2 regions of the Bradyrhizobium sp. AC87j1 genome follow, and region 2 is predicted to be linked to the other one. Evidence: predicted binding sites of a transcription regulator. Region 2 holds the regulator's gene; the other holds the start of a gene.

Region 1 (15,929 bases), on a different contig from region 2:
TAATCCTGATCCGCGGCGAGGGCGACATGTTCACCGCCGGCAACGACGTCGGCGAATTCGCCGCGGTCGCAGCCGGCAAGTCCGAAGGCAGCCGTAACGTCGTGCGCTTCATCCAGTCGCTGGCCCGCTGCACCCGGCCGCTGGTCGCCGCCGTGCAGGGCCGCGCCGTCGGCGTCGGCACCACGATGCTGCTGCATTGCGACCTCGTCGTGCTCGCCGACAACGCGCAATTGTCGACGCCCTTCGTCAGCCTCGCATTGGTGCCGGAGGCCGCATCGAGCCTGCTGATGCCGGCGCGTATCGGCCATGCCCGTGCCTACGAGATGTTCGCGCTGGGCGAGACCGTGCCGGCGAAGGCCGCGCTGGAATGGGGCCTCGCCAACCGCGTGGTGCCGCTCGACAAGCTCGATGCCGAGGCGCTTGCGCTGGCGCAGCGTCTTGCCCGCCAGCCGGCCGGCGCGCTTACCGCCACCAAGAAGCTGATGCGCAACGGCGAAGCACTGGTCGCGCAGATGCAGGCCGAAGGCGAGCAGTTCGCGCAGCGCCTGCGCACCGCCGAGGCGCGCGAGGCATTTACGGCTTTTGCCGAGCGCCGTCCGCCCGATTTCACCAAGGTCGCGTGAGGGACGCAGCCTGCAGGAGGCGCGGCGGGCACAACCGCAGGTATTTGATTAAAGTCTTAACCAAACCTTGGCATGTCGCGATGCAAGGTGGCCGCTCGTGAAGAGTAGGCCCCGACCCATGGCAATGTTTAAGAAATCGGTAAGCTCGCTTCTCCTGACGCTGATGGCCCTCCTTGCTGCCGGCGCGCTGGCCTCGACGGCGTTCCAGATGGCGGGGGCTTTTGGCCGCTACAGCGAGAGTCTCGAGACGGAACGTCTCGCGAATGCCGACAAGGCGATCTTCCACGGCGTGCTCGCGCTGCGTAACAATCGCGGCGATGCTCAGAGCGCGCTGCTTGGCGAGGACGATCCGCGCGCCAAGCTCGGTGCCGCCGAGAAGGCCGAGCAGGCCGGCTATGATTCCATCGTCGCAGCGCTCTCGACCGTCGACTTCGCCCGCCGCGACGAGCTCGCAAGCACGCTGAAGCAGCGCTGGAGCGAGGCCGCCCCGAAATTCCAGCTGTTCTACGACGAGGCCAAGCACCCGCGTGCCGAGCGCAAGATGGAGCGCACCGCACCCTGGTACGGTGCCGTCACCAAGGTGATCGATACCGCCAACCTGGCGTCCACCGCGGTGTCGAACCGCGCCTGGATGAACGACCCCTTCATCGCACGCATGATCCAGGCCCGCCGCCTTGCCTGGCAGGTGCGCGACCGTTACGGCATCCAGTGCTCGACGCTGCGTCCGAACGTCAATGCCAGCAAGCCGCTCGACGAGACCCAGAAGCAGACCGTGGCGAGCTGGAACGGCATCGTTACCGCCGGCTGGACCGGGATGGAAGAGCTGCTGGCTGCGCCCGACGTGACGGCCGACCTCGTCAATGCGGCGAAGGAGGCGCGGGCCAAGACCGACGGCGTGCTCAAGCAGATCGGCGATCTCACCCGGAATTTCGACGGCAGCGGCAAGCCGGCGATGCCCCCCGCGGAATGGAACGCGCTGTGCCAGTCGCCCTTTGCGCCCATCGTCGCAGTCGCCAACAAGGCCCTCGACCAGTCGATCGCGCGTGCAGAGATGGTTCAGGCGAAAGCCCTTACCAACCTCATCGTACAGTCGCTCGCCTTCCTGCTCGCGCTCGCAGTGACCATGGCCGGCGTATACGTGGTGCGCAATCGTCTGATGCGCCCGGTGCGCGCCATTCTCGACGCCATCGCCCGCATCAGCGCGCGCGACTATGCGACGCCGGTGCCGCAATCCCGGCATCCCGACGAATTCGGCACCATGGCCGCGGCGCTCGAAAGCCTGCGCGAGAGCGCGGCGACAGCCGAGCGCCTGGGCCGGGAGCGCGAATCGCAGCAGGCCTTGCAGCTGGCCCGCTCCGGTACCGTCGACGAAGCCTGCCGCAGTTTTGATGACACCGTGCAGGCGGTGATCCACAGCGTTGTGGCCTCGACGCGGGAGCTCGATGACACCGCAACCGGCGTGCGCTCGCTGGTGTCGGAATCGAGCAGCCAGACCGCGGCGGTCTCCTCCGCCGCCGAGCAGGCCACCAACAATCTCGAGACCATCGCGGCGGCAACCGAGGAGCTCTCCGCATCCGTCGGCGAGATCTCCGCGCAGGTGCAGTCGAGCGCCCGCGAGGCCCGCGAAGCCGTGTCGCAGGCCGAGCAGACCAACGCGACGGTCGAGATCCTCGATCAGACCGCAAGCCGCATCGGCGAAGTCGTGAAGATGATCAACGCCATCGCCGGCCAAACCAACCTTCTGGCATTGAATGCCACCATCGAAGCCGCGCGCGCCGGTGAAGCGGGCCGGGGCTTTGCCGTGGTCGCGGGCGAGGTCAAGAACCTCGCCGCACAGACGGCGACAGCGACGGAAGAGATCTCGCGTCAGGTCGAGGAGATCCAGGGCGCCACCGGCCAGGCCGTGACCGCCATCCGCGCCATCGGCGGCGCCATCAGCGGCATCGACGAGAAGATGACGGCGATTGCCGCCGCCGTCGAGCAGCAGCGCGCGGCCACCACCGAGATCTCGCGCAACTTCCAGCAGGCTGCGCAAGGTACCCGAGAGGTCACCGACACCATCGGCAGCGTCGCCAGGCTCAATCAGGAGACCGGCAACGCCGGCACGGTATTGTCGGAGTCCGTCAAGAAGATGTCGGTCGACGCCGACCGCCTCCGCGTCGCGGTCGAGGGCTTTTTGGGCGCGGTCAAGACCGCGTAGTTTCGCCTCATTCTTCCAACCTGACGTCGTGCGTTCGGCATTGCCGCCGGTCCGTGCGGCGGGTACATCTGTGCCGCCTCGCTCCGTGAGCGCAGCGCCAGACGTAAGACAGATCAGGGATGGAGAATTCGATGCCGGTCACCCCACACAAGGCCCAGCGCCCCTATCGCGGCGTGTTCCCGGTCGCGCCCACCATCTTCGACGAGCGCGGCGAGCTCGACCTCGAGGGCCAGCGCCGCTGCATCGATTTCATGATCGATGCCGGCTCGAACGGCCTCTGCATTCTCGCCAATTTCTCCGAGCAGTTCGTGCTCACCGATGCCGAGCGCGAAACCGTGATGCATGCGGTGCTGGAGCACGTCGCGGGCCGGGTTCCCGTGATCGTGACCACCACGCATTTCAGCTCGGCCGTTTGCGCCGCGCGCAGCCAGCAGGCCGAAGCCGCCGGCGCCGCCATGGTGATGGTGATGCCGCCCTATCACGGCGCGACCTTCCGCGTCCCTGAGAAGGGGATCGTCGAATTCTTCAAGGTGCTCTCGGGCGCCATCACCATTCCGATCATGATCCAGGACGCGCCGGTCGCGGGCACGCCGCTGTCGGTCGAGCTGCTGGCGCGGCTGGCGCGCGACTTCGCCAACATCCGCTATTTCAAGATCGAGGTGCCGGGCGCGGCGTCAAAGCTCCGCAGCCTGATCGAGGCGGGCGGCAAGGACATCGAAGGCCCCTGGGACGGCGAGGAGGCGATCACGCTGCTCGCCGATCTCGACGCCGGCGCCACCGGCGCGATGACCGGCGGCGGCTATCCCGACGGCATCCGCCAGATCGTCGATCCCTATTTCGCCGGCGATCGCGAGAAGGCGAAGGCGGCCTATGAGCGCTGGCTGCCGCTGATTAATTACGAGAACCGCCAATGCGGCCTGATCGCCTGCAAGGCGATGATGCAGGCCGGCGGCGTGATCAAGTCGGAGGCGGTGCGCCATCCGCTCCAGCCGCTGCATCCGGCCACGCGCGCGGGCCTGCTGGAACTCGCCAAGGAGCGCGACGCGCTGGCGCTGCGGTGGGGGAAGTAACGGTACCAAACACTCAGTGTCGTCCCGGACAAGCGCGCCTCAAGCGCGCGTAGATCCGGGACCCATAGCCACAGAGAGAAGTTTGGCGAAGACTCGGAGTTGGCAGCTCGCTTGATAACCAATCCCTGGGATTATGGGTCCCCGCGTTCGCGGGGACCACATCGAGTGTGAGGCCCGCCCTCCAACCTCACTCGCCAGCTTCCCAGTTGGCTGACGGCGTCGAATTAGCGCGATTCGGGCCGTTTCCGGCAGCCCGGCGATGAAGTAGTATACGTTCGCCAATCGGGCCCCGCGGAGCATCTTGAGACATCGCGTAACACCTCTTCATAATGCCGTTATCCCGAGCCAGGTTGGCGCGAACCGACAGAACAGGGAGGCAGTGCCATGACGATGAGGCCGGACCCCACCTTTCACGCATCGCCCAGGCTTGCGATGGAAGCACCTGCGGAGAACTTTGCCTACACGTTGCTGCTCAGTCCGGATTTCTCGAAGCCGGATGCTCTCGCGGTCATCGACGTCAAGCCGGGATCGCCGACCTACAGCCAGATCGTCCACACCGTGACGATGCCCAACAAGGGCGACGAATTTCATCACTTCGGCTGGAATGCCTGCTCCTCCGCTCTGTCGCCGCTCGCCGGACATGCCTTCATCGAGCGGCGCTATCTCATAATCCCCGGAATCCGTTCGTCGCGGATCTACATCATCGATACCAAGCCAGATCCGACCAAAGCCAAGATCCACAAGATCATCGAGCCCGAGGAAATCTTCAAGAAGACCGGCTACTCGCGGCCGCATACCATCCATTGCGGGCCGGACGGCATTTACGTGAGCACGCTCGGCGGCGGCGGCAAGGACGGCACCAACGGACCTCCAGGCGTCTTCATCATGGATTGCGAGACGTTCGAGGTCCTCGGACGATGGGAGATCGACCGTGGCCCGCAGACGCTGCATTATGACTTCTGGTGGAATCTGCCGCGCGATTACATGGTGACGAGCGAATGGGCGTTGCCGCCGCAGTTCGAGAACGGGATCGTCCCGGAGGATCTGCTGTCGAATAAATACGGCCATCGTCTTCACTTCTGGGATCTCCGCGCCCGGCGCAATGTGCAGACCATCGACCTTGGCGCCAATCATCAGATGGCGCTGGAGGTGCGGCCCGCGCACGATCCGGTTCGCGAATACGGTTTCGTGGGCGTTGTGGTTGACACCACCAATCTCGAAGCATCGATCTGGACCTGGTGGCGCGAAGGCGGGAAATTCCATGCCGAGAAGACGGCAACGATCCCGCCCGAACCCGCGCCAAAGGAGAAACTCCCGCCGCTGCTGCAGGGATTTGGCGCCGTGCCACCGCTGGTGACCGACATCGACCTGTCGATGGATGACCGGTTTCTCTACGTCTCGTGCTGGGGCACCGGTGAAATGCGCCAGTACGACGTCAGCGATCCCAGAAAGCCGAAGCTTGCGGGCTCGGTCCACATCGGCGGCATCGCACGCCGTACAGCGCATCCGAATGGCAAGGCCTTTGCGGCCGGCCCGCAAATGGTCGAGATCAGCCGCGACGGCAGGCGCGTGTACTGGACCAATTCGCTCTATTCCACCTGGGACGACCAGTTCTATCCCGATGGGGTTCCGGGTGCGGAAGTCATGGCCAATGTCGGTCGCAACGGCGGCCTCGAGCTCGACAAGGACTATTTCGTGAGCTTCCCGGACGGCTATCGTGCGCACCAGATCAGGCTGGAGGGCGGCGATTGTTCGACGGACTCCTTTTGCTACCCGTCGGTCTAGATTGGGGGCACGCGAGCCCGGCGCTTGGCTGGCTGTGGCTCGCTCTTGTCGCGAGCGGCCTCTATCACGGAGTCAATCCGGGGATGGGATGGCCGCTCGCCGTTTCCGCCGGGCTCATGGACAAGAGCCCATCCGCACTCTTCCGTGCGCTGTGGGCCCTGTCGGCCGGGCATCTCCTGGCAACATTTCTCGTGCTGCTGCCGTTCGCGTTCCTGCTCGTGCTGGTCGAGTGGCAGCGTTCGATCCAGATTGGCGCGAGCCTTCTCGTCATCGGCTTCGGCGTTTATCGCCTGATCGCGCGGCGTCATCCCCGTGGGCTGGCACGAATTCCGCCGACGCAATTGGCACTCTGGTCGTTTGCCGTCGCCATTGCTCACGGCGCCGCCTTGATGCTCGTGCCGATCTATCTCGGGCTCTGCCAGGCCTTCGAATTCGATGCCGGCCATGAGGCGGCGGGCGCGTTGATGAAGACAAGTCTTTTTAAGACAAGTCTTGGGATGGCGGTGCTGGTGTCCCTGGTGCACGTCGCCGCCATGGTCGGCGCCGGCGGATGTCTGGCGTGGCTGGTCTACCGCCATCTGGGATTGAAGTTCGTCTCGCGAAGCTGGTTCAATCTGGATGCCGTTTGGGCGACCAGCCTCGTTCTGGTTGGGGCGGTGGCGCTCGCCTTGAATCTTGCGAGCTGGCGCTGAGGTCTATCGCGCCAGAGGCCACTCGTCGACGATGTGGAATCTTGCCGACGCATCATCCTGCCGAAATAGCGCGATGCGGTCGATCGCCAGCGTCTCGATCCCCAGCGCCGCAAACCGCGTCCGCAGCATCTCCAGGATCGGCCCGCGCCGCTCGGCATCCAGCCGCCCGGTCAGAGTCATGTGGAAGCGGAATTCTTCCATCACGTAAGGATAACCCCAGCGGTCGAGATAGTCGCGCTGCCGCTCGTTCAGCTTCTCGGGTTTGCGCCGCGCGCGGTCCTCCGCCGACAGCGCGGCGCGGAAGGAATCGAAATCGCGGACGCAATCGGCGGCGAGCTGCTGGAGCGCCTCGACCGGCTCGGCCGGAATGACGGCGATGAAGCCGCTGATGGAATCGACCACCGGCAGGATCACAGGAAGTGGCCGCGGCCTGCCGGCGAATGCGGCGCAGGCGGCCATCAGTTCCGCTTCGGACCCGCCCGGCGCGAGCGCCATCGGCGCCTTCAGCGTGGCGTGAAAGCCGTATTTGCGGGGATCGGCGCTGACATTGCGCCAGTCCGGCGCGACATGCAGCGCATCATGCGGGAACGGCAATTCGTTGCCGGTGCAGGCATCGTAGCCGAGCAACTCGGCGCCGAAGCGGGACAGCGCGCTGTCACTGCCTGCGGCAAAATAGATCGCGTAGCGGGGAAAACCTGTCATCGTCCGAACATAACCAATTTATGCCGCGACGACAGCCTCGCGCGGCGTCGCCACAGCAGTGAGCAGCCGGGTCGCATCGGTGAGGTGCACGAGCTTTCCGCCCGATATCACCGCGATCAGCCGCGGCCGCAGCTTCACGCTGTCGTCGACCAGCAGAATGTCGGCGCGGCGTCCTTCCGCAAGCACGCCGCGATCGGCAAGGCCGGTGGCGCGCGCCGGGCCGGCGGAGACCAGATTCCAGGCTTCCGTCAGCGGCAGCACGCCGTCGGCGGCGAGGCGGAACGCTGCGAGCAGCTGCGCGGGATAATAATAGTCGGACGCCAGCACCGAGCAGAGCCCCTTAGCGATCATGTCGGAGGCCCTGGTCCAGCCGGTGTGGCTGCCGCCGCGCACGACGTTCGGCGCGCCGTAGACGATGGCATCGCCGTGGCTTGCTGCCGCCCGTGCCGTCTCCTCGTTGATCGGAAACTCCGCGATGTCAGCGCCGAGCTCGCGAAACTCCTGGCGCATCGCCGGCGTCGCATCGTCGTGCGAGAGCATCCGCACCTGGGCCGCGCGCGCTGCGGCGGCCAGCCGCGCAACTGAAGCCGGCACCTCGGCGGCGCGCGAGACCACGCGTTCGACCAGCCGATCGAATTCCTCAGCTGAAAGCCCCGTGCGCTCGACCATACGGTTGCGCTTGCGCGGCTTGGCCATGTCGGCGACGGTGCCGTCCATGTGGTCGTTGAAAGCGAACAGATCGACGCGGCCCTCGGTGAGCCACTCGCTGATCTCGGCCTCGGCGTCGTGATTGTAGGTCTCGTGCCGGAGATGGAAGCGGGTGTCGGCGGCAAATTGCGGACGCTGCCGCTCGATTGCCTCCATCAGGCCGCGCGCGTTGTCGGCGCTGCGCAGGCCCGGTTCCCACGAGCAGGTCGTGGCGTGAAACACCGTGGTGATGCCGTTGCTGATCGCCTGGCGATCGCTGTCGGCGAGCGCGACGTCGATAGGGAAGTCGACGCCGGCGCGCGGCATCATCTGCCGCTCGAAGGCATCGCCATGCAGATCGACGATGCCGGGGAGCACCAGCAGGTTGCGTGAATCGATTATCAGCCGCGCCCGGCCCCGTGAGGCATCGACCTGCGCGATGTCCTGTCCCGACACCGCCAATGACGTTTCGACGAGTTCGGTGCCGATCAGGGCCCGGCCGCCTTCAAGGAAAATGTCTGTCACGCGACCGCGTTTCGTTTGCTGGTAAGGGATCTGGTCTGGGGAGTCGCCCGTGCTTCGTATGTCGCGAGAAAATCTTCAATCCCGAGCTTGCGGAAATCGGGCAGCGCTTCGCGCAATTTGTCGTGATCCCAGTCCCACCAGGCGAGCCGCGCGAGCCTTCCGGCGATCTCTTCCGAAAACCGCCGCCGCACGATGCGGGCCGGATTGCCGGCGACGATGGTGTAGGCCGGCACGTCCTTGGTGACGATGGCGCCGGCCGCGATCACCGCGCCGGTGCCGATATTGCGGCCCGGCAGCACGATCGCGCCGTGGCCGATCCAGACATCGTGGCCGATATGGACGTGATGCTGGCGCCTCCAGTCGAAGAACTCGGCGTCGTCGCTCTCGCCCTCGAAGTAGGCGCTGGAGCGATAGGTGAAATGCGCCTGGGTCGCGCGGTGCATCGGATGATTGCCGGGATTGATGCGCGTCATCGCCGCGATCGAGCAGAATTTTCCGATGGTAGTGTAGGTGATCTGGGAATCGTTCACGACATAAGAGTAATCGCCCATCGCGACGTCGTGCAGGATGGTGCGCGCGCCGACCTCGGTATAGGCGCCGAGCCTGGTCTCGTGCAGCTTGGCCGAGGGGTCGATGGTCGGCTGGACCGAGAGAATCTTGACGGCCATGTTGCATCCGAAGCGGGAGGGCGGGCGTTCCTCTTCGAGCGGCTTGATGACGATGTCATGACACGGCGATGACAGGGGATGAGGTGTGTAGGATCGCCGCACTGCAACGGCTGTGTCACACAAGTGTCAAGCGCGGGCGTTAGCGGTTGGCTCCAGCTAATCTGGAGTCCTGCATGCTGGTGGTGGAAGGTCTGACGTGTCGCTTCGGCGCGAAAGCCGCAGTGGACGACGCTTCGTTTCAAGTCTCCCCCGGCGGCTTCGTCGGTGTGATCGGACGGTCCGGCGCCGGCAAGTCGACGCTGCTGCGAACCATCAATCGTCTCGCGACGCCGACGCAGGGCCACATCCTGTTCGACGGCATCGACGTCACCGCGCTGCGCGGCAAGGAGCTGCGGCAATGGCGGGCGCGGTCGGCCATGATCTTCCAGCAATTCAACCTGGTCGGCCGGCTCGATGTCCTCACCAACGTCCTGATGGGACGCCTTGCGACGATGCCGGCCTGGCGCTCGCTGTCGCAAGTGTGGCCCGAGCAGGACAAGGCCCTGGCGATGTCGGCACTCGAACAGTTCGACATCGCATCGCTCGCCGCCCAGCGTGCCGACCAGCTCTCAGGCGGCCAGCAGCAGCGCGTCGCGATCGCGCGTGCGCTGGTGCAGCAGCCCGACATCATCCTCGCCGACGAGCCGATCGCATCGCTCGATCCGCGCAACACCAAGATCGTGATGGATGCGCTGCTGCGCATCAACAAGCATTTCGGCATCACCGTGCTCTGCAATCTGCATTCGCTCGATCTCGCCCGGAGCTATTGCGACCGCCTGATCGGCATGGCGGCGGGGCGCGTCGTGTTTGACGGCGCACCGGCCGCACTGACCGACCACGTCGCGCGCGAGCTTTACGATCTCGAAGCCGCCGACGTCATGGGCGCCATGCCTGTCCCGTCGCCCGAGGGCGTGCCGGCGCTCGGAACGGCCGCGGCGGCCTGAAGCGCCACCTGTTTTGTTGTCAGTTTTGCGTCAACCGACCCCAACCGATGAAGAGGGTATCATGATCACTCGCAGATTAATTCTCGCCGGCGCCGCCGCGCTCGCGTTCACGGCCTCCGCCTCCGCCGACGATTGGAAGGCGAAATATCCCGAGCTGACCTTTGCGGTCGTCCCGGCCGAGAACGCCTCCGGCGTCACCGAGCGCTGGGCGCCTTTCGTGAACTATCTCTCCAAGGAATTGGGCGTGAAGGTCACGCTGCGCATCGCCAACGACTACGCCGCCGTCATCGAGGGCCAGCGCGCCGGCAACATCCACATCGCCAGCTACGGCTCGGCCTCGTTCGCCCGCGCCCGCCTGACCGGCGTCAAGTCCGACGCCTTCGCCAACGACATCAACGCCGACGGCTCGACCGGCTATTACTCGGTGTTCTTCGTCAAAGCGAGCAGCGCCTACAAGAGCGTCGACCAGCTCAAGGGCAAGAACCTCGGCCTCGTCGATCCGAACTCGACCTCCGGCAACAATGTGCCGCGCTTCGAGCTGGACAAGATGGGCATCCCCGATGCCGACGGCTATTTCAGCAAGGTCGTCTTCACCGGCAGCCACGAGAACGCGATGCTGGCGCTGTCGCAGGGCACGGTCGACGTTGCCGCCAACCAGTGGACCAGCGACGACGATTCCACGCTGGCGCAGATGCTGACCAAGGGCATGCTGAAGAATGCCGACGGCTCGGCGATGAAGAAGGACGACTTCCGTATCATCCATAAGTCGGCGCCGATCATCAATGGCCCCTATGCCTACAATTCCGACCTGCCGGAAGACGCCAAGGCCGCTATCGCCAAGGCGTTCTTCGACGCGCCGGCCAAGGACAAGGCCGCGTTCGACCGCCTCTCCGACGGCCAGAAGAAGGGCTTTCATCCCGCCACCACCAAGGACTGGGATGGCACGATCGAGCTGATCAAGTTCGTCGATGCGCTGCGTAAAAAGAAGGCGTCCTGATCTCAGGGCGATGTAACTGGAGCCGGGTCCATGGACCCGGCCCTTTCTTTGACGGAACTTATCTCAGGCCGATGACAACAGCGGTTTCGATCCTCCCCGAGCAGCAGCTTGCCGTGCTCAACGCCGCCTATCGCCAGGCGGTCGGGCGCAGGCGGCTCCGCCTGCTGTTGGGGATCGCGGTCTTCGCCGCCGCGCTGGTTCTCGCGGGAATCGGCGCGGAAGTGAATCTGCGCACGCTGTTCACCTATTTCGGCAATTTCGTCAGCTATTTCGACCGCATCCTCACGCTCGACAACGGCCAGCGCGTCTGGACCGATGTCGGCGAGTGGCTCTGGGGCTGGCGCAAATGGCTGAAGATGCTGGGCGAGACGCTGCTGATCTCCTATGTCGGCACGCTGATCGGCGCGACCTTGGCATTTTGCCTGAACTTCTTCGCCGCTGAAAACACGTCGCCCGCACCCTGGCTGCGCTTCGTCGTCCGGCGCCTGCTCGAGTTCGCCCGCACCGTTCCGGGCATCGTCTTCGCGCTGATCTTCGTGATCGCCTTCGGGCTCGGACCGATGGCGGGCGTGCTCGCGATCGCGATCCACTCCACCGGCGCGCTCGGAAAGCTGTTCTCGGAAATCGTCGAGAACGCCGACATGAAGCCGGTCGAAGGCATTCGCTCGACCGGCGCGAGCTGGCTGTCCTGCATGCGGTTCGCCGTCGTGCCGCAGGTGACCGCGGGCTATGCCAGCTATGCACTGCTGCGCTTCGAGATCAACGTCCGTGAAGCCTCCGTGATGGGCTTCGTCGGTGCCGGCGGCATCGGCCAGGAGCTCGTCGTCGCGATCCGAAAATTCTACTACTCAGACGTCAGCGCGATCCTGCTGACCATCATCGTCACCGTGTTCATCATCGACATCAGCACCGGCTGGCTGCGCGGCCGTCTGTTCGGCAAGGAGGCGCGGACGTGACGAGGCGGCAAGCGGTCGACACGCGAGAGCTTCGTGCGCGCTATCCCGATGTGTTCGACCGTCCGGCCTCGGCGCGGCTTGCCACACCGGCGATGATCGTCGCGGCGTTCGCGATCCTCATTTACGGCCTGGTCGATCTCGACTTCTCGCCGTCGCGCTTCTTCGCAGGCCTCAGCCAGCTCGGCTGGATCACCTTGATGATGATCCCGCCTGACCCCGGATCGTCGCTCCCGATCTATCTGAAGGCGCTCGGCGAGACGCTGTCGATCGCGCTGCTCGGCACGACGCTGGCGGCGGTATTCGCGCTTCCGGTCAGCCTGCTCGCGGCGCGCAACGTGGTGCCGTCGAAGCTGTTGCGCTTTCCCGTCCGCCGCGTCCTGGATTCGATCCGCGGCGTCGACACGCTGATCTGGGCGCTGGTGTGGATCAACGTCGTCGGGCTTGGCCCGTTCGCCGGCGTGCTCGCCATTGCGGTGTCGGATTTCGGCGCCTTCGGAAAGCTGTTCTCGGAGGCGATCGAGGCCGCCGACCAGAAGCAGGTCGAGGGCATCCGCGCCTCCGGCGGCAGCCCGCTGCACGAGATCCGCTTCGGCCTGTTGCCGCAGGTCCTGCCCGTGATCGCCGGGCAGGTGCTCTATTTCATCGAATCCAACACCCGCTCGGCCACCATCATCGGCATCGTCGGCGCCGGCGGCATTGGCCTCCAACTCGCCGAGCAGATCCGCGTGCTGGAATGGCAGAAGGTGTCGTTCCTGATCCTGATGATCCTGGTCGCGGTCGCCGCGATCGATTTCATCTCGGGCAAGCTGCGCTTTGCGATCATTGGGCGAAGGGCTGTCGCCTGATCACAGGTGCCGCAGGGTGGGCAAAGCGCAGCGTGCCCACCATTTTTAACAATCGAGAAAGATCGTGGGCACGGCGCGAAGTGCGCCTTTGCCCACCCTACGGCTCCGGTTTCTTGGAGAGAGCCCCTTACGACTCCACCAGAAACTCCACGCGCTCCGCCGCAAAGCGCGAATGCTTGGTCACCAGCGGCTTGCCCTGCAGATCGTGGTCGGTCGCATCGACCACCAGGATCGGCCGTCCGAGCGCGAGATCGAGCCGGGCCGCGTCGGTGGCGTCGACTATACCGGCGGTGATCCGGGTCGCGCCGCGGCGATAGTCGCGGACGCCGTAATGTTCCAGCAGCTTCGTCATCGAGCGCGTCGCCGCGAACACGGCGCCGGCACCCGGAAACAATTCCGCAGACAGCCAGGTGGTGGAGACGCAGATCGGCGTGCGGTCGGCAAGGCGAATCGCCTCGATCCGCACCAGCGGCGCGCCGGCCTTCAGGCCGAGCTCGCGTGCCAGCTCACGGGTCGCGACATCGTCCGTCGCCTCGATCAACTGCCCGCGCGGCTCGCGGCCGCCGGCGCCGACGATCTCGGAGAAGCGGGTGCGCGAGCGCAAGGGATAGGCGAGCTTCTGCGCTTCGACATAAGTTCCGCTGCCGCGCTCGGCGCGCACGAGGCCGCGCTCGGCAAGGGCCGCCAGCGCGCGCCGCACGGTGTGGCGGTTCACCCGATAGGTTTCGGCGATCTCCATCTCGCCCGGCAATTTGTCGCCAGCCGCGAAACGGCCGTCGGCGATGCCGCGCTCGATGCCGTCGGCAACGAGGCGCCATAGCGCGACGCCAGACGACGCAGTGTCTTGCATGCTCATATCGCCGGCCAGCCTAGCCCAGAAATCACAGCTTTGTCACGAAACAGTCATGGCGCTCCCGTATGAAGTTGTCTATTATAATAGACAACTTCGATGCGGCAAGTTCTGTCAAAGGTTCGGTGGATCAGGTGACCCAGCACAACAACCAGCAAGCCCAGCGCCAGGCCGCCATGGCCGTGCTGGCGCACGCGGAGGCGGGCGAGATCGCCGCCCGCCTCCGCAACTTGGCTGTCCCGGCCCATCAGGATTTGCGCGCGCCCGAAAACGGCCTCGTCATGCTGCGCGGCCGGGTCGGTGGCGACGGCGCGCCGTTCAATCTCGGTGAAGCCACGGTGTCGCGCGCCGCGGTCCGGCTGGCGAGCGGCGAGGTCGGCTTCGGCTACACGCTCGGGCGCGACGGTGAGAAGGCGCGGCTGATCGCGCTGTGCGATGCGCTGGTGCAGTCGAGGGATTTCGGCGGAGCGGTGGAGCGGGACGTTATCGCCCCGTTGCGTGAGCAGCTTATGGCTGGCCGCGCGCAGGCAGCGGCCGAGACCGCTGCAACGAAGGTTGATTTCTACACCATGGTGCGCGGTGAGGGGTGAGATCATGACCACGATTGCGGAACTGCCGCCGGGCTTCGCCGACAAGGTGCTGTCGGCGCAATCGACCTTTCGCTCGGTCATGGACGCGATGGCGCGGCCCGGGTCGGTCCAGCGCATCGTGCCGGGCGCGGGGACGCCCGACAGGATGATGCGCGGCACGGCCGCGATCGCGCTGACGCTGTTCGACCACGACACGCCGCTCTGGCTCGACGCGCGGATGTCGGAGAGCCCGGACGTGGTGAAATGGCTGAAGTTCCACACCGGCGCGCCGGTGGTGCAGGATTCCTCCATCGCGAGTTTTGCGCTGATCAGTGACGGCGGTGCGCTGCCGCCGCTCGAACGCTTCGCGCTCGGGACCAGCGAATATCCGGATCGGTCCACCACGGTGATCTTCCAGGTCGATAGCCTCGACGCAGGGCGCAGTTTCGAGCTGCGTGGCCCCGGCATCGACGGCGTCGCCATGCTCAATGCCGCGATCAGACCTTTCGATTTGTTCGAGCGTCTGCGTGTCAACGAGGCGCTGTTTCCGCGCGGCACCGATGTGGTGCTGGTCGCCGATGACGCCGTGGTCGCGATCCCTCGCACCACGCGTATCGTGAGCAAGGGAAGCTAGAAGCATGTATGTCGCAGTCAAAGGCGGCGAACGCGCCATCGAGAACGCCCATCGCCTGCTCGCAGATAAGCGGCGCGGCGACCGAGGCGTTCCGGAGGTCACGCTCGACCAGATCTCGGAACAGCTTGGGCTCGCCGTCGACCGCGTCATGAGCGAAGGCTCGCTCTATGACCGCGAGCTCGCGGCGCTCGCGATCAAGCAGGCGCGCGGCGATCTGATCGAGGCGATCTTCCTGGTTCGCGCCTTCCGCGCCACGATGCCGCGTTTCGGCGCGAGCGAGCCGGTCGACACCGGTGCGATGCGCGTGCAGCGGCGGGTGTCCTCGACCTTCAAGGACATTCCCGGCGGGCAGATCCTCGGACCGACCTTCGACTATACCCACCGCCTGCTCGATCCCGCGCTCGCCGAAGGCTTCGTGCCGGAGGCGCCCGCAACGGCGGAAGCGTCAACGGCGCCGACCCCGCGCGTGACCGACATTCTCGGTCGCGACGGGCTGATCGAATCCTCGCCGCAGGCCGAGGACGGCGCCAGCGTCGGCGATCTCACCCGCGAGCCGCTGAACTTCCCGGCGGATCGTGATTTGCGCCTGCAAAACCTGGCGCGCGGCGACGAAGGTTTCCTGCTGGCGATGGGCTATTCCACCCAGCGCGGCTATGGCCGCAACCATCCTTTCGCCGGCGAGATTCGCTTCGGCGAGGTCGAGGTGGAATTTTCGGCGGAAGACGTCGGCTTCGCCGTGCCGCTCGGCTCGATTGAGCTCACCGAGTGCCAGATGGTCAACCAGTTCAAGGGCTCCGCGACCGAAGCGCCATGCTTCACCCGCGGCTATGGCCTCGCCTTCGGCCAGAGCGAGCGCAAGACCATGTCGATGGCCCTGGTCGACCGCGCGCTGCGCGCCCGCGAGCTCGGCGAGGAGGCACTCGCCCCGGCGCAAGATGAAGAATTCGTGATGTCGCATTCGGACAACGTCCAGGCCACCGGCTTCGTCGAGCATCTGAAGCTGCCGCATTACGTCGACTTCCAGTCCGAGCTCGGCCTGCTCCGCAAGCTGCGCAAGGAATTCACTGACGCCCAGGCGCCTGACGCCATGAAGGAGGCCGCGGAATGAACGCGCCTGCCTACAACTTCGCCTATCTCGACGAG
Region 2 (15,929 bases):
CCTTCGCCGGCCGCTCCGCGCTTGCGGCTGCGCGCAGCGGCGCGGCCAGCGCCTTGGTCAGGAAGAACGGCGCCTTGACGTTGAGGTTCATCACCTTGTCCCAGCCGCTCTCCGGGAATTCGTCGAACTCCGCGCCCCAGGCGGCACCCGCATTGTTGACGAGGATATCGAGCTTCGGCTCGCGCTTCCTGAACTCGGTTGCCAGCAGCTCGGCGCCGGCGAGCGTCGAGATGTCGATCGGCAGCGCGATGCACTCGCCGTCATATTGCGCGGTGAGCTCTTGCGCAGTCGCCTCGCAAGGCCCGGCCTTGCGCGCGGTGATGTAGACCTTTGCGGCGCCGGCGCTGAGAAATCCTGCCGCGATCATTTTGCCGATGCCGCGCGAGCCGCCGGTCACCAGCGCGACGCGGCCTTTGAGCGAGAACAGATCGTTGAACATGGTGCCTCCCTGGGTTTGCGCTCGTTGTGAGCGGCGAGGGGTGGGGAGTCAAGGAAAGGCACTGGGATGCGATAGGAGTGTGGCGCGAGAGCGCTCCGTACAAGGCGGTGTCGTCCCCGCGAACGCGGGGACCCATAACCACAGGGAGTGGTTTGGCGATGACTCGTCGTTCGGTACTTCTACCAGACGCAATCGATAAATTCCGCGGTATGGGTCCCTGCTTTCGCAGGGACGACGGCGGAGATTGGGGAAGCTACGCCGCCGCGATCCGGCGGAAGCCGTTCCACATCGCGGTCGCGGCGCCTGAGGTCAGCACCGGCAGGATTCGCGCGTCCTGGTAGTTGCCGTTGAGGGAGACGCGCGGCAGCGCCGTCATGTGGGCGGCGTTGTCGGCAAACAGCATGCCGGGCCGCGTCGTCACCGCGGTCTTGAAGCCCGCGGTTGCAGCAAGGCCGAATTCGCGCATCCCCGCGGCCTCGCGGTCGCCATAGGGATAGGCGAGATGCAGCACGGGGCGCTGCAGCGCCTGCTCGATCCGCGCGCGGCTCGTGGCGATCTCCTGCGCGGCGACGTCTTCCGCCACCTTGGCGAGATTGCAATGGCTGACGCTATGCGCGCCGATCGTGACCAGCGGATCGGCGGCAAATGTCTTCACCTCCGCCCAAGACAGGCAGAGGCTGCGGCACAGCGCTGCCATGTCGACGTCGTATGTCGTGCAGAGCGCCTCGATCTCTCGCGCCAGATCGTGCTCGCCCGGTAGCGCGCGCAGCCAGTCGTGGAGGCGGTCGAACGTTGCCTGCTTGGCCGCGGGCGTCGTCGCATCGAGCCGCAGCGCGGAATTGCCTACTCTGACGTCGACCTGCTCGGTCTTGGCGATCACGGCCTCCAGCGCCGTCCACCACAGCCGTCCAGTGCCCTCGGCAAAATCGCTCGCGACATAGACCGCCAGAGGCGCGTCAAATTCGCGCAGCACGGGCAGCGCATAGTCCAGATTATCGCGATAGCCGTCATCGAGGGTGAAGGCAGCGAAGCGATGGTCGAACCGGCCCTGCACCAGCCGCTCATGCAGCTCGTCCATGCTGATGATGTCGATGTCGCGCGAGCGCAGATGGCACAGCGTCGCGCGCAGGAATTCGGGGGTGACTTCGAGATGCCGGTTCGGCTGGAACACGGCCTCACGGGCCGGCCGCACGTGGTGCAGCATGAAAATGGCGCCGACGCCCGACAAAAGCGGGCGCAGCAAGTGGTGCGCCCCGCTGAAATAGAGTGCTCCCAGCCCGGCGCGGATGACGTTGTTACGCAGTTGTTTCATGACCCGCTGGCGGACTCTGGCATTCCGCTTTCAACTTACGGAAGAACCCTTGAAGAAAAAGTTATTCCGATTGTCCAGGCGGGGCCTTCGCAAGGGCACCATTTCCGGTTTGACAGCCTGCCAAGGGTTTGTTTTGTCTCCGGTTCCAGAGTTCGGGTCGTCGAATGAAGAAGCTTTTCAAGTGGGCCAGCAAATGGTGGCCGGGGCTGATCCCCTTGGCCGTCATGTGGGGATTTGCGGCCTGGAACAATACCTTACCGGTCGAAGCCGACCTGTCGGCGCGTAGCTCGGCTGCGCTGAAGGACACCGTTCTGGACAAGACCCGGATCGCGGTCGATGGCCGCGATGTCAGCCTGGCCGCGGACGCCTTCTCCGAGGAGGGGCGGCGGGATGCCGTGATGGCGGTGGAGACCGTCCCCGGCGTCCGCCTGGTCGACGACCGGACCCGCCTTGTTCCCGAGGCCAAACCCTTCGTCTGGAATGCCGAGCGCGACGTGGTGCGGGTGACGCTCTCAGGCTCCGCGCCCTTGCCGTCGATGAAGGGCCGGCTGACAGAGGCGGCCCGCAAGGAGGTCGGCGGCGTCGAGGTGGCCGACCAGATGGGGCTGGCGCGCGGTGCGCCGCCGCGGTTCGAGGCTGCAGCGACGCTGTTGCTGGACCAGATCGGCAAGCTGAAGGACGGCAAGATCACGATCACGGACACCAAGGTCAATCTGTCGGGCATGGCGCGCGATCTCGGTGGCCGCGAGGCGATCGTGGCGGCGCTGAAGAACCTGCCCGAGGGCTTTTCGATCGCCGCCAACGACGTCAAGGCGCCGCCCTATATCTTCCAGGCCTACAAGGATCCGGTCGCCGCGACCGTGACGCTGACCGGCTATGTTCCCGACAACACCATCCACGCGGCGATCGCCACCAGCGCCGCGCGAAAATTCTTCACCGAAAAGGTCGTCGACAATCTCAAGGCCAGCATCGGCGCGCCCGGCTCCTTCAACACCGCCGTGATCGCAGCCCTCGGCGCGCTGTCGCGGCTGTCGACCGGCACGCTCGTCGTCTCCGACCGCGAGGTGAAGCTGTCGGGCGATGCGCTCTACGAGGGGGCCGCCAACGACATCCGCGCGGGCCTCGGCAAGGACTTCCCGAAAAACTGGCAGTACAAGCCGGAGATCACCGTGAAGCCGGCGGCAGGCCCGGTCGATGGCACCGTGTGTCAGCAATTGTTCTCCGAGCTCCTGGCCAAGGGCAAGATCCGCTTCGCAGCCAAGCGCGCCGACATCGATCCGGATTCCGCCGCCATTCTCGATCACCTGATCGAGACGGCGCTGCGCTGCCCCACCACCAATGTCGAGGTCGCCGGGCATACCGATGCCGACGGCGAGGACGGCTTCAACCGGGCTCTCTCGGAGAAGCGCGCGCAGGCGGTGATCGACTATCTGGTCAAGGCCGGCCTGCCCGCCAGCCGCTTCACCGCGGTCGGCCATGGCAGCACGCAGCCGCTCGCCGGCAACGACACCGACGAAGGCAAGGCGCAGAACCGCCGTATCGAATTCCTGGTGAGGTGACGATGCCCTATCTCGTCTCGTTCCATCTGGGCTGGCTGATCGGCTCGCTGCTGCTGGGCTTTTGCATGGGCTGGATCTCGGTGGTCCAGCGCGGCAACGGCACCTCGAAGGTGACGGCGCGCTGGCTCGCCGCGCTTGCTGCCGCCCTGGTCGCGGCCTCGTTCGCACACGTCGTCCCCGGCCGCTTCGGCTACTGGCTCGACCTCGGTCTGATCATGTTCGCCTGCTACCTCGTCGGCTGCACCATCGGCGCCTGGCTGCGCGACCGCGTGGTCTCGCGCAGCATGCGGACCGGCTGAAGCTCCGCCGCCAAGCCTCTTTTTCTGTTCGGGACACGTCGTCGAGAGAGACATCAACGCTCCGCTTGACAATAATACGTACGTACGTATTGTTCCTGTATGCCCAAGCCCTCACTCAAAGACGCCATCCTCGACGCCGGTCTTAAGGTCATGTTCCGGACCGGCTATCACGGCACCAGTGTGCGCGATGTCACCACTGCGGCAGGCGCCCCGCAGGGGTCCTTCACCAATCATTTTCGCTCCAAGGAAGCGTTCGCCTCGGAGGTGCTCGATCGCTATTTCGAGATCACGAAGGGATTGGTCGCGGAGGCCCTTGAAGACGCCTCGCTGACCCCGCGGGCGCGGCTCAAGCGCTATCTCGACATCATCACCGGACGGCTCGAAGCCGACGGCTACGGACGCGGCTGCCTGATCGGCGATCTCAGCCTGGAAGCGGCCGGCAGCAGCGAGATGCTGCGCAGCCGCCTTGCCGAAATCTTTGCCGAATGGCGCATGCCCTTCGCGGCCTGCATCAGCGAGGCGCAGAGGAGCGGCGAGATCGATTCCGAATTCGAGCCCGAGGAGCTTGCCGATTTCCTGCTCGCGTCCTGGCAGGGCGCGATCCTGCGCATGAAAGTCGACCGCACGCCCAAGGCGCTCGAGCGTTTCAAGTCCATCGCATTCAAGACCGTCTTCAAGGAGCCGACATGAGCCAGCAAGCCGAGATCCAGATCCGCAGCGCCTCCGTGCTGGGAAGCACGATGGCTTATCGCGACACGGGCACGCAGGATGCGCCGGTCGCGCTCTTCCTTCACGGCAATCCGACGTCGTCGCATATCTGGCGAAACATCCTGCCGCTGGTGGCGCCTGTAGCGCGTTGCATCGCGCCCGATCTCATCGGCTTCGGCCGGTCCGGCAAGCCCGACATCGCCTACCGCTTCTTCGACCATGTCCGCTATCTCGACGCGTTGATCGAACAGCTCGGCGTCACCTCGGCCTATCTCGTTGCGCAGGATTGGGGCACGGCACTCGCATTTCATCTCGCGGCGCGCCGGCCGGCCTTCGTGCGCGGCCTCGCCTTCATGGAGTTCATCCGGCCGATGCCGACCTGGCAGGATTTCCACCAGGCCGAAACTGCGCGCCAGACTTTCCGCAAATTCAGGACGCAAGGCGAGGGAGAGGCCATGATCCTGGAGGCGAACGCCTTCGTCGAACGCGTGCTGCCCGGCGGCATCATGCGCACCTTGAGCGAAGACGAGATGGCGCCTTATCGTGCGCCCTTTCCGACGCCTGACAGCCGCCGTCCCGTTCTGGCCCTCCCTCGGGAATTGCCGATCGCCGGCGAGCCCGCCGATGTCGATCAAGCGCTTCAATCGGCTCATGCGTCGCTCAGAGCGTCTGCCTGTCCGAAGCTGCTGTTCGCAGGCGAGCCGGGGGCCGTCGTCGCTCCCGAATTTGCCGAGACCTTTGCGGCCTCGCTGCAGCACTGCGCGCTCGTCCGCCTCGGGCCTGGCAGGCATTACCTCCAGGAGGATCACCCCGACGCGATCGGCCGTTCCGTTGCCGGCTGGATCGCCGGCATTGAAGCGGTGCGTCCCCAACTGGCGGCCTGAAGGAGGACGAGATGTCCGACGTAACCATCATCTATTGCCGGCCGTGCGGATACGAGAAGCGTGCCAAAGAGGCGGCCGTGGCGCTGCGCCAGCAGCTAGGGCTGGAATCCGATCTCGTCCCCGGCAAGGGCGGCGTTTTCCAGGTCAAGCTCGGTGATCGGATCGTCGCCAGCCGCAGCAAAGGACATTTTCCTGACGGCGACGAAATCGTCGCTGCCGTCACCGCCGCGCAGGAATGAGCCGGGGAGGGCGTAGCGATGTCGATTGTCTGGGCCGACGATCTCGCCGGGATCGACTGGGATGAGCTATCCGAGCTCTATCGCATCGCGCCGCTCGGCAACAAGGCGCCGGCCGATCTCACGCTGGTGTTCGGCAACAGCATGTTTCGCGCCTTCGCCATTGAGGATGGTCGCATCGTGGGGGCGGGACGCGTCTTGGCCGACGGCCGGGACTGCGCCTATCTCTGTGATGTCGCCGTGCACCCGGACCACCAGGGGCGGGGGCTCGGCCGCGACATTATCGAGCGTTTGCTTGTGCATTGCCGCGGCCATCGCAAGGTCATCCTCTACGCCGTCCCGGGCAAGGAGGGGTTTTACGAACGCCTGGGCTTCAGGCGGATGACCACGGCCATGGCGATTTTCGAAGATCAGGCCGGAGCCTATGGCCGCGGCTATTTGACCGCGCCTTGAGGCTGCGCCCGGGGTCCGCGGCCTTCCGGCGCATCGGACAACCCGTCGAACGGAGGCCGGGATTGCCCCTCTTTCAACAGGCGGGCGCGGTCCATAGATTGACGTCGGCTTAAAGCGTGAAGGAACATTGTGCGGCCGAAATCATCAAAACTTCATGGCGCCTGCGCAGGATCGCCATGGAGATTCGCCTCAAGTCCTGCCGCCGAAGGCGTCAAACCGTGCATCAGGAGCCCGCAACCCTGCCTAAAATATTGAATGCACGTGTTTTTGTTCGAATTGGCGAATTCCACTTCGCCCCAAAACGCGCTAGTGGAGGGGCAGGGGGCATGCGCGATACCGGAGCCGGCGGCGAGGGTTCGTTGAGTGCCAGTGCGTCGTCCGCCTGTTCGCCGGCCACCCTGGCCGCTGAAGCGTTGTTCGAGGTCTAGATGCTGGAAGCCATACGCAGGGCGACGTCGTTTCTGCGCCAGAAGCAAGTCCTGCATAAGCTTGGCGTTGTGATCAGCGTCGCGGTCATCGGCATCGCTTGCTATGTGCTCTACCACATGTTGCGAGGCATCGATTTCAACGAAGTCCTCGAAGCGATCAAGAGCACCGAGCCGACCCAGATCGCGATGGCGGCGCTGTTCGTCACCGCGGGCTATTTCACCCTGACCTTCTACGACCTGTTCGCCGTGCGCGCGATCGGCCATGCCCATGTGCCCTATCGCATCAATGCGCTCGCGGCCTTCACCAGCTATTCGATCGGCCACAATGTCGGTGCATCCGTCTTCACCGGCGGCGCGGTGCGCTACCGCATCTATTCGGCCTACGGGCTGAACGCGATCGACGTCGCAAAGATCTGCTTTCTCGCCGGCCTGACCTTCTGGCTGGGCAATGCCGCCGTGCTCGGCCTCGGCATCTCCTATCATCCGGAGGCAGCCGCCTCGATCGACCAACTGCCGCCCTGGCTGAACCGGGCGCTGGCGCTGATGATCATCGTCGGGCTGGTCGGCTACGTGGTCTGGGTTTGGACCCAGCCGCGCGTGGTCGGCCGCGGGCCCTGGACCGTGGTGCTGCCGGGCGGCCCGCTGACGCTGCTGCAGATCGCGATCGGCATCGTCGATCTCGGTTTCTGCGCGCTCGCGATGTATGTGCTGGTCCCGGACGAGCCCAATCTCGGCTTCGTGGTGGTCGCGGTGATCTTCGTCTCGGCCACCCTGCTCGGCTTCGCCAGCCACTCGCCGGGCGGGCTCGGCGTGTTCGACGCCGCCATGCTGGTCGGTCTCTGGCAGATGGATCGCGAGGAACTTCTGGGCGGCATGCTGCTGTTCCGCGTCCTCTATTATCTGTCGCCCTTCGTCATATCTGTAATCTTGCTGACGTTTCGCGAAGTTATCATCGGCGCACGATCGAAGCGCTTGCAGCAGGCGGCGCTCAAGCTCGACCCCGGCCCGGCGCGTGAAGCCGCTTATGTGAGAGAGCGCAGCGACAGCGGTGCCTGACGGCGCCAAGCCTTATTTGGACAGGCCTTCAGACAAGCCCCAGGAGAAGTCCGCCCCGATGGCGATCGACGCCCCATCTTCTCCCTCCGCCCAGCCCTGGTCCGACCGGCTGCGGCATTCGACCGTGATCCTGATCGCCGCGGCGCTGGCGCTGTCCGTCGTCGTCTCGCTCGGCGAATTGTCGGCGCTGCACGCCGCGATCGTGTTCCTCTGTATCGCGGCGGCGGCGCTGGTCCCGTGGCGACTGCATGATCCCGCCGCCTCGCGCGACGACGTCAGGCGCATCAACCCGGTCGAGAGCGCGGCGGTGGCCGCGGTCGTCGCCGGCATGCCAGATCCGGCGGTGCTGCTCGACCGCGCCGGCCGCGTCATCCATCTCAATGCCGCCGCCGCCCAGCTCGCGCCGGCGCTGCGCCGGAACGAGCTCGCCCAGTTCGCGCTGCGCTCGCCGGAGATCATCACCGCGCTGCGCGAGGCGATCGCGACCACCGAGCCGCGGCGCGCGACCTATCTCGACCACGTCCCGGTCGACCGCTGGCTGGAGCTCATGATCACGCCGGTGCCGGTGCCGACCAGCTTCGGCGGCGCGGACAAATGCATGCTGATGACCTTCCACGACCAGACGCCGCTGCGCCGGGTGGAGGAGATGCGCGCCGACTTCGTCGCCAATGCCAGCCACGAGCTGCGCACGCCGCTGGCCGCGCTGTCGGGATTCATCGACACGCTGCAGGGCCAGGCCAAGGACGATCCCAAGGCGCGCGAGCGCTTCCTCGGCATCATGCACAACCAGGCCACCCGCATGGCGCGCCTGATCGACGATCTGTTGTCGCTGTCGCGGGTCGAGCTGTCGGCCCATGTCCGGCCCGACACCCTGGTCGATTTGCTGCCGATCATCCGCCAGGTCGCCGACGGGCTCGAGCCGCTGGCGCGCGAGCGTCAGGTCGAGGTCGAGATCCATCTTCCTGATAGCCCGGTGATGATCGCGGGCGACCGCGAAGAACTGCTCCGCCTGTTCGAGAATTTGATCGAGAACGCGCTCAAATACGGTGCCTCCGGCGGACGCGTCATCGTGTCGCTGACGCCAGCCGCGGCCACTGATGGAACTCAGGAAATCCGGATCATGGTCCGCGATTTCGGCCCCGGCATCGCGCCCGAGCACCTGCCGCGGCTGACCGAGAGATTCTACCGGGTCGACGTCGGCGACAGCCGCTCGCAGGGCGGCACGGGGCTCGGATTATCGCTGGTGAAACATATTCTTAACCGCCATCGCGGCCGGCTTTTGATCGAAAGTGTGCCCCGGCAGGGCGCCACTTTTACCGCCTGTTTTCCCCAGGCTAAGACTTTAGTTTAGACCTGAAACTCCAGCGATTTCAATCGCTTGAGTGTGTCATCCGACTGTCACGAAACCTTCGTAAAAGCACAGCCGACCGCTCCTAAAGGGGCGGCGCGGGGAGCGCGATCGGGCGCGGTTGGCGCTTCGCTCCCCTGTATGGAGACCAGCATGAATTTCCTCAAAACGATCGTCGCTGCCGGCATGGTCGCCGCTTCGACGACGGCGGCCTTTGCTGCCGACATCACCGGTGCCGGTGCGACCTTCCCGTTCCCGATTTATTCCAAATGGGCTGACGCCTACAAGAAGGAGACCGGCAACGGTCTGAACTACCAGTCGATCGGCTCCGGCGGCGGCATCAAGCAGATCCAGGCCAAGACCGTGACCTTCGGCGCCAGCGACGCGCCGCTCAAGGCCGAGCAGCTCGAGAAGGATGGCCTCGTCCAGTGGCCGATGGTGATGGGCGCCATCGTCCCCGTCGTCAACCTCGAGGGCGTGAAGCCCGGCGAGATGGTGTTCGACGGCGAGACGCTCGCCAGCATCTATCTCGGCAAGATCACCAAGTGGGACGACGCCGCGATCAAGAAGCTCAATCCGAATCTGAAGCTGCCCTCGGACGCCATCACCGTGGTCCGCCGCTCGGACGGTTCGGGCACCACCTTCAACTTCACCAACTATCTCGCCAAGGCCAGCGCGGACTGGAAGAGCAAGGTCGGTGAGGGCACCGCGGTCGAGTGGCCGGTCGGCGTCGGCGCCAAGGGCAACGAAGGCGTGTCGGGCAACATCAGCCAGACCAAGAACTCGATCGGCTATGTCGAGTACGCCTATGCCAAGCAGAACAAGCTGACCTATACCGGTCTCATCAACAAGGCAGGCAAGCCGGTGCAGCCGACCGTCGAAGCCTTCCAGGCGGCCGCTTCCAACGCCGACTGGGCCAAGGCGCCTGGCTACTACGTCATCCTGACCGACCAGCCCGGCGAGAAGTCGTGGCCGATCACGGCGGCGACCTTCATCCTCATGCACAAGGATGCCACCGACAAGGCGGCCTCGCAGGAAGCCATCAAGTTCTTCCGCTGGGCCTTCAAGAGCGGCGGCAAGGCGGCTGAAGAGCTCGACTACATCCCGATGCCCGAAGGCGTCGTGACCCTGATCGAGAAGACCTGGGCTGCCGAGATCAAGAGCTAAGCGAGATCAAGAGCTAAGTAAGGCTCTCGCGTCCCGGACGCGGCGCGACCCTGGCGATGCGAAGCATCGTCCAGTGTGCCGCTCCGCGAGGGCGGGGACTACAAGACTTCCGCTCCGGATCGGCGCGCGCCGCGTCCGGAGCGCGAGACCGACAAAAAGACTGACAACAAGCGTATATTATCGGGCACAGGGGATCGGCGTGGCAGAAATGGTCGTTCAGAGCGATGTAATCGACGACGCCGGACCGTATGACCGCGCCAAGGCCTTGAGCGCGTTCAAGCTCGGCGACGTCACCTTCTACTGGATCACGCGGCTGTCCGCGATCTCGGTGCTCCTCATTCTCGGCGGCATCATCGTCTCGCTGATCGTCGGCGCGTTCCCGGCGATGAAGGAATACGGCTTCTCCTTCCTGTGGACGCAGCGCTGGGCGCCGTCGGCCGATCCGCCCGTGCTCGGCGCGCTCGGACCGATGTACGGCACGCTCGTCACCTCCTTCATCGCGATGCTGATCGCCATTCCCGTCGGTCTCGGCATTGCGATCTTCCTCACCGAGCTCTGCCCGCAATGGCTGCGCCGCCCGATCGGCATGGCGATCGAGCTGCTCGCCGGCATTCCCTCGATCATCTACGGCATGTGGGGCTTCTTCGTGCTGGGCCCGTTCCTGGCCAACACCTTCCAGCCCTTCATGATCAAGATCTTCGACGGCGTGCCCGTGCTGGGCGCGATCTTCGCAGGTCCGCCGTCCTATCTCAGCACGTTCAACGCCGCGCTGATCCTCGCCATCATGGTGCTGCCCTTCATCACCTCGATCTCGGTCGACGTGTTCAAGACGGTGCCGCCGGTGCTGAAGGAGGCCGCCTACGGCGTCGGCTGCACCACCTGGGAGGTCGTCCGCAGCGTGGTGATCCCCTACACCCGCGTCGGCATCATCGGCGGCGTCATGCTGGCGCTGGGCCGCGCGCTCGGCGAGACCATGGCGGTGACCTTCATCATCGGCAATTCGTTCCGCATCTCCTCATCGATCTTCGCGCCGGGCACCACGATCTCGGCGGCGATCGCATCCGAATTCGCCGAGAGCGACGGCCTGCACCAGTCCGGCCTGATCCTGCTCGGTCTCTTGCTGTTCGTGCTGACGTTCTTCGTGCTGGCCGCAGCGCGGCTGATGCTGATGCGGCTGGACAAGAAGGCGGGGAAGTAACGTCATGGCGCTCAATCCGATCTATTCGCGTCGTCGCCGCAAGGACATCGTCATCCGCGGGCTCTGCTTCGCCGCGGCCGCCTTCGGCGTCACCTGGCTCGCGCTGATCCTGATCACGCTGCTCTTCAACGGCCTGGCCGGCCTCAATCTTGAGATCTTCGTCGCGGATACGCCGCCGCCGGGTTCGACCGAAGGCGGCCTGCGCAACGCGATCGTCGGTTCGATCATCATGACGTTGATCGGCGTCGGCATCGGCGCCCCGCTCGGCCTGTTCGCCGGCACCTACCTTGCCGAATACGGCCGCAACGACCGGCTGACCTCGGTGATCCGCTTCATCAACGACATCCTGCTCTCGGCGCCCTCGATCATCATCGGCCTGTTCATCTATGGCGCGGTGGTGGTGCCGATGCGTGGCTTCTCCGCGATCGCGGGCGCGCTCGCGCTCGCCGTCATCGTGATCCCGGTCGTGCTGCGCACCACCGAGGACATGCTGCTGCTGGTGCCGAACCCGCTGCGCGAGGCGGCCTCGGCGCTCGGCCTGCCGCGCTCGCTGGTGATCAAGCGGATCGCCTATCGTGCGGCCCGGTCGGGCCTCATCACCGGCGTGCTGCTCGCCACCGCCCGCGTCGCCGGCGAAACCGCGCCGCTGCTCTTCACGGCGCTGTCGAACCAGTTCTTCAGCCTCGGCCTGAACAAGACGATGGCCAACCTGCCGGTCACCATCAACAACTTCGTCCAGAGCCCCTACGCCTATTGGAAGCAGCTGGCCTGGAGCGGCGCGCTGCTGATCACGCTCACCGTGCTTGCCCTGAACATTGGCGCGCGCATCCTCGGCGCCGAGAGGACTGCAAAATGACCGACCTGTCCGTATCCATGAGTTCCAACGCTCATCTGGCCTCGCAGCCGCTGCCGGAAGCCCCGGCCAAGGTGACGGTGCGCAATCTCAATTTCTATTACGGCGAGCACCACGCGCTGAAGAACATCAACCTGACGCTGGGTGCCAACCGCGTCACGGCGTTCATCGGCCCGTCGGGCTGCGGCAAGTCGACCCTGCTGCGCATCTTCAACCGGATGTACGACCTCTATCCGGGCCAGCGTGCCACCGGCCAGCTCATGCTCGACCAGACCAACATCCTCGACCCCAGGCTCGACCTCAATCTGCTGCGCGCCCGGGTCGGCATGGTGTTCCAGAAGCCGACGCCGTTCCCGATGACGATCTACGAGAACATCGCCTTCGGCATCCGCCTCTACGAGAAGATCTCGAAGTCCGAGATGGACGACCGCGTCGAGAAGGCGCTGCGCGGCGGCGCGCTGTGGAACGAGGTCAAGGACAAGCTCAACGCCTCCGGCCTGTCGCTCTCTGGCGGCCAGCAGCAGCGCCTGTGCATCGCCCGCACCGTCGCGGTGCGCCCCGAAGTGATTTTGTTCGACGAGCCCTGCTCGGCGCTCGACCCGATCTCGACCGCCAAGGTCGAGGAGCTGATCCAGGAACTGTCCGAGAACTACACGATCGCGATCGTCACCCATAACATGCAGCAGGCGGCGCGCGTCTCCGACAAGACCGCCTTCATGTATCTCGGCGAGCTGATCGAATTCGACGACACCAGCAAGATCTTCACGTCGCCGAGCGACCGGCGCACGCAGGATTACATCACCGGCCGGTTCGGCTGAGGAGACGCGACATGGGTACTGAACATACCGCAAAAGCTTTCGACACCGACCTCCAGGAGCTCACCCGCCTGGTCGCCGAGATGGGCGGCATCGCCGAGCGCATGATCGTCGATTCCGTCGGCGCGCTGATCCGCCGCGACGTCGCGCTCGGCCAGCGCGTCGTCACCATCGACGCCGAGCTCGACGCGCTGCAGAAGCGCATCGAGGAACGCGCGGTGCTCACCATCGCCCGCCGCCAGCCGATGGCGGTGGATTTGCGCGAGATCGTCGGCGCCATGCGCGTTGCGACCGATCTCGAGCGCATCGGCGACCTCGCCAAGAACATGGGCAAGCGCGTCGCCGCGCTGGAGACCGACTTCCATCCGCTGAAACTCTTCCGCGGCCTGGAGCACATGACCGACCTCGTGCAGCAGCAGGTCAAGTCGGTGCTGGACGCCTATGCCGCACATGATCTGCCGGCGGCGATGGCGGTGTGGAAGGGCGACGAGGAAGTCGACGCAATCTGCACCTCGCTGTTCCGCGAGCTCCTCACCTACATGATGGAGGATCCGCGCAACATCTCGTTCTGCATCCATCTGATGTTCTGCGCCAAGAACATCGAGCGGATCGGCGACCACGCCACCAACATCGCCGAGACCGTGTTCTACATGATCGAGGGCCAGGCGATCACCGACAAGCGGCCGAAGGGCGACATGACCACCTTCGCCACGACGGTCCCGAATACCTGAAGACTTGAAGGAGCGACGACCCGATGGGCGCACGCATTATGGTGGTTGAGGACGAGGAAGCTCTCACCGAGCTGCTTCGCTACAACCTCGAAGGCGACGGCTATGACGTCGAGACGGTCATGCGCGGCGACGACGCCGACACCCGCCTCAAGGAACACATCCCGGACCTGATCGTGCTCGACTGGATGCTGCCGGGCCTGTCAGGCATCGAGCTGTGCCGCCGCCTGCGCACGCGGCCCGACACCAAGCAGCTGCCGATCATCATGCTCACCGCGCGCGGCGAGGAGAGCGAGCGGGTGCGGGGACTTGCGACCGGCGCCGACGACTACATCGTCAAGCCGTTCTCGGTGCCGGAGCTTTTGGCGCGCGTGAAAGGCCTGCTGCGCCGCGCCAGTCCTGAGCGGCTCGCGACGGTGCTGGCCTATGGCGACATCGAGCTCGACCGCGACAAGCGCCGCGTGGCGCGCTCGGGCCGGCCGATCGATCTCGGTCCGACCGAATATCGCCTGCTGGAGTTCTTCCTGGAGCATCCCGGCCGCGTGTTCTCGCGCGAGCAACTGCTCGACAGCGTCTGGGGCCGCGACATCTACATCGACGAGCGCACCGTCGACGTCCATATCGGCCGCCTGCGCAAGCTGCTCAATCTCGGCCGCGAGCAGGACCCGATCCGCACCGTCCGCGGCGCCGGCTACGCGCTCGACGATCGCTTCGCGAAGGCGGAGCAGACGTAAGGTTTGCTCGCGATAAGCCAACAAAAAAGCGCGCCGGCCAGCGCGCTTTTCTTTGTCTCAATGTCGCCTGAGGCCGTGCTCAGCGCGGGCCCGGCTTTGCCGGGGCGCGACGGCGATCCGCCGCCGGCTGATACGCCACGCGCGAGTGCTGGGCGCAGTAGGGCAGGCCGGACAGCGCCTTGCCGCCGCAGAAGAAGAAATCCGGGCTCGAGGGATCGCCGACCGGCCAGTGGCAGGTCGCCTCGTTCAGCTCGAGCAGCGACAGCCGCTGGCTCATCGGCACCACGTTGTCGTAGGTGACCGGTTCAGCCTCCACCTCGACCTCGAAGGCCTGTGCCAGCGCGGTGTTGCCGCGCGCGATGGGGCGGGTCACCCGCATCAAGTGCTGCGCGGGACGCGCCTTGCGCGGCCGGGGCGCTGCCGATGAAGGGCTCTTGGCGCGGCCGGACAGACCGAGCCTGTGCACTTTGCCGATCACGGCATTGCGGGTCACATTGCCGAGCTCAGCTGCGATCTGGCTGGCCGAAAGTCCGGCCTCCCAGAGCTTTTTCAGCTGCTCGACGCGATCGTCGGACCAGGTCAAAACCGTCATTGCACCCTTTCCCTCGCTACGCGCCAGCCATCCTGGGGCCTCGCAGCGATTGCCTAAGCCTTCAAAAACCCGTGCCGCCAGAATCCCTTAAGGCTCGCCGGGCGCGTGACTGACGCCCGAACGCTTACGCCGGTACATGAGGACTCTTGAGATCAGAACCGCTGCACGAGATGTCGTATCTGACAATCCAAACGCTACAATATGGCGTGACTCCCGCGCAAGAGTCCGCCGACTCGCTTCCACATGTTCCGTGGTGAAAACCCGCAAAATCGGCACCGCAAGACTACGGATTCAGCGTTTCCCGAGGCTTTCCGGGCGGCATTGACACCCGTCTTGCCAAGCATAAGATAGTCCCGCGTGCCGCCCTTAAAAGGCGGCACGTTTCGTTTTCCGGGCCGGTCGATGGTGCGTTGCGCAATGCACGCGTCACACCGTCCTCAACATTCAAGTGACATCATGACTAACAGCGCAGCGCCGCATTTGCTCCCCGTTTTCGCCAGAGCCGACCTCGGCTTCGAGCGCGGCGAAGGCTGCTGGCTGATCGCGACCAATGGCGATCGCTATCTCGATTTCACCTCGGGCGTGGCTGTGAATGCGCTCGGCCATTGCCACCCGCATCTGATCAAGGCGCTGCAGGAGCAGGCGACGAAGCTCTGGCACATGTCGAACCTGTTCCAGAGCCCGGATGGCGAGAAGCTCGCCAACCGGCTTTGCAACGAGAGCTTTGCGGACTTCGTGTTCTTCTGCAATTCGGGCGCCGAAGCGCTGGAGGGTGTGATCAAGCTGGTCCGCCATCATCACTTCTCCAAGGGGCATCCGGAACGTTATCGCATCATCACCTTCGAAGGCGCCTTCCACGGCCGCACCCTGGCAACGCTCGCCGCGACTGGCTCTGCAAAATATCTCGAAGGCTTCGGCCCGCCCATGGAAGGCTTCGACCAGGTGCCGCACGGCGATATCGAGGCCGTCAAGAAGGCGATCGGCCCGCACACCGCCGGCATCCTGATCGAGCCGATCCAGGGCGAGGGCGGCGTGCGCTCGGCAACGCCGACCTTCCTCAAGGCGTTGCGCCAGCTTTGCGACGAGAAGGGCCTGCTGCTCGCCTTCGACGAGGTGCAGA

What was found. The regulator PhoB, encoded in region 2, activates phosphate uptake and scavenging genes when phosphate is short. The targets are predictions, from matches to a motif close to TGTCATNNANCTGTCAT.
Region 1: the regulator PhoB is predicted to act here: its motif matches at 8,999-9,015, upstream of phnC (phosphonate ABC transporter ATP-binding protein).

What each region holds. Positions count from the first base shown of each region.
Region 1 covers NZ_PTFE01000038.1:37,153-53,081, reverse strand. Annotated here, with positions in the region: gene CV770_RS20555 (enoyl-CoA hydratase) at 1-623, shown strand, start outside; gene CV770_RS20550 (methyl-accepting chemotaxis protein) at 742-2,823, shown strand; gene CV770_RS20545 (dihydrodipicolinate synthase family protein) at 2,955-3,893, shown strand; gene CV770_RS20540 (selenium-binding protein SBP56-related protein) at 4,278-5,678, shown strand; gene CV770_RS20535 (hypothetical protein) at 5,762-6,370, shown strand; gene CV770_RS20530 (DUF1045 domain-containing protein) at 6,374-7,072, opposite strand; gene CV770_RS20525 (alpha-D-ribose 1-methylphosphonate 5-triphosphate diphosphatase) at 7,091-8,284, opposite strand; gene CV770_RS20520 (transferase hexapeptide repeat family protein) at 8,281-8,952, opposite strand; gene phnC (phosphonate ABC transporter ATP-binding protein) at 9,126-9,935, shown strand; gene phnD (phosphonate ABC transporter substrate-binding protein) at 9,997-10,932, shown strand; gene phnE (phosphonate ABC transporter, permease protein PhnE) at 11,004-11,888, shown strand; gene phnE (phosphonate ABC transporter, permease protein PhnE) at 11,885-12,733, shown strand; gene phnF (phosphonate metabolism transcriptional regulator PhnF) at 12,861-13,589, opposite strand; gene phnG (phosphonate C-P lyase system protein PhnG) at 13,709-14,173, shown strand; gene phnH (phosphonate C-P lyase system protein PhnH) at 14,178-14,786, shown strand; gene CV770_RS20480 (carbon-phosphorus lyase complex subunit) at 14,791-15,894, shown strand; gene CV770_RS20475 (alpha-D-ribose 1-methylphosphonate 5-phosphate C-P-lyase PhnJ) at 15,891-15,929, shown strand, end outside.
Region 2 covers NZ_PTFE01000033.1:61,011-76,939, reverse strand. Annotated here, with positions in the region: partial or broken gene CV770_RS18915 (SDR family NAD(P)-dependent oxidoreductase) at 1-439, opposite strand, end outside; gene CV770_RS18905 (polysaccharide deacetylase family protein) at 693-1,751, opposite strand; gene CV770_RS18900 (OmpA family protein) at 1,916-3,310, shown strand; gene CV770_RS18895 (hypothetical protein) at 3,313-3,609, shown strand; gene CV770_RS18890 (TetR/AcrR family transcriptional regulator) at 3,709-4,299, shown strand; gene CV770_RS18885 (haloalkane dehalogenase) at 4,296-5,201, shown strand; gene CV770_RS18880 (Rdx family protein) at 5,213-5,440, shown strand; gene CV770_RS18875 (GNAT family N-acetyltransferase) at 5,459-5,890, shown strand; gene CV770_RS18870 (putative bifunctional lysylphosphatidylglycerol flippase/synthetase) at 6,319-7,374, shown strand; gene CV770_RS18865 (ATP-binding protein) at 7,433-8,725, shown strand; gene pstS (phosphate ABC transporter substrate-binding protein PstS) at 8,876-9,889, shown strand; gene pstC (phosphate ABC transporter permease subunit PstC) at 10,098-11,087, shown strand; gene pstA (phosphate ABC transporter permease PstA) at 11,092-11,943, shown strand; gene pstB (phosphate ABC transporter ATP-binding protein PstB) at 11,940-12,758, shown strand; gene phoU (phosphate signaling complex protein PhoU) at 12,770-13,486, shown strand; gene phoB (phosphate regulon transcriptional regulator PhoB) at 13,510-14,217, shown strand; gene CV770_RS18830 (GcrA family cell cycle regulator) at 14,297-14,809, opposite strand; gene CV770_RS18825 (aspartate aminotransferase family protein) at 15,266-15,929, shown strand, end outside.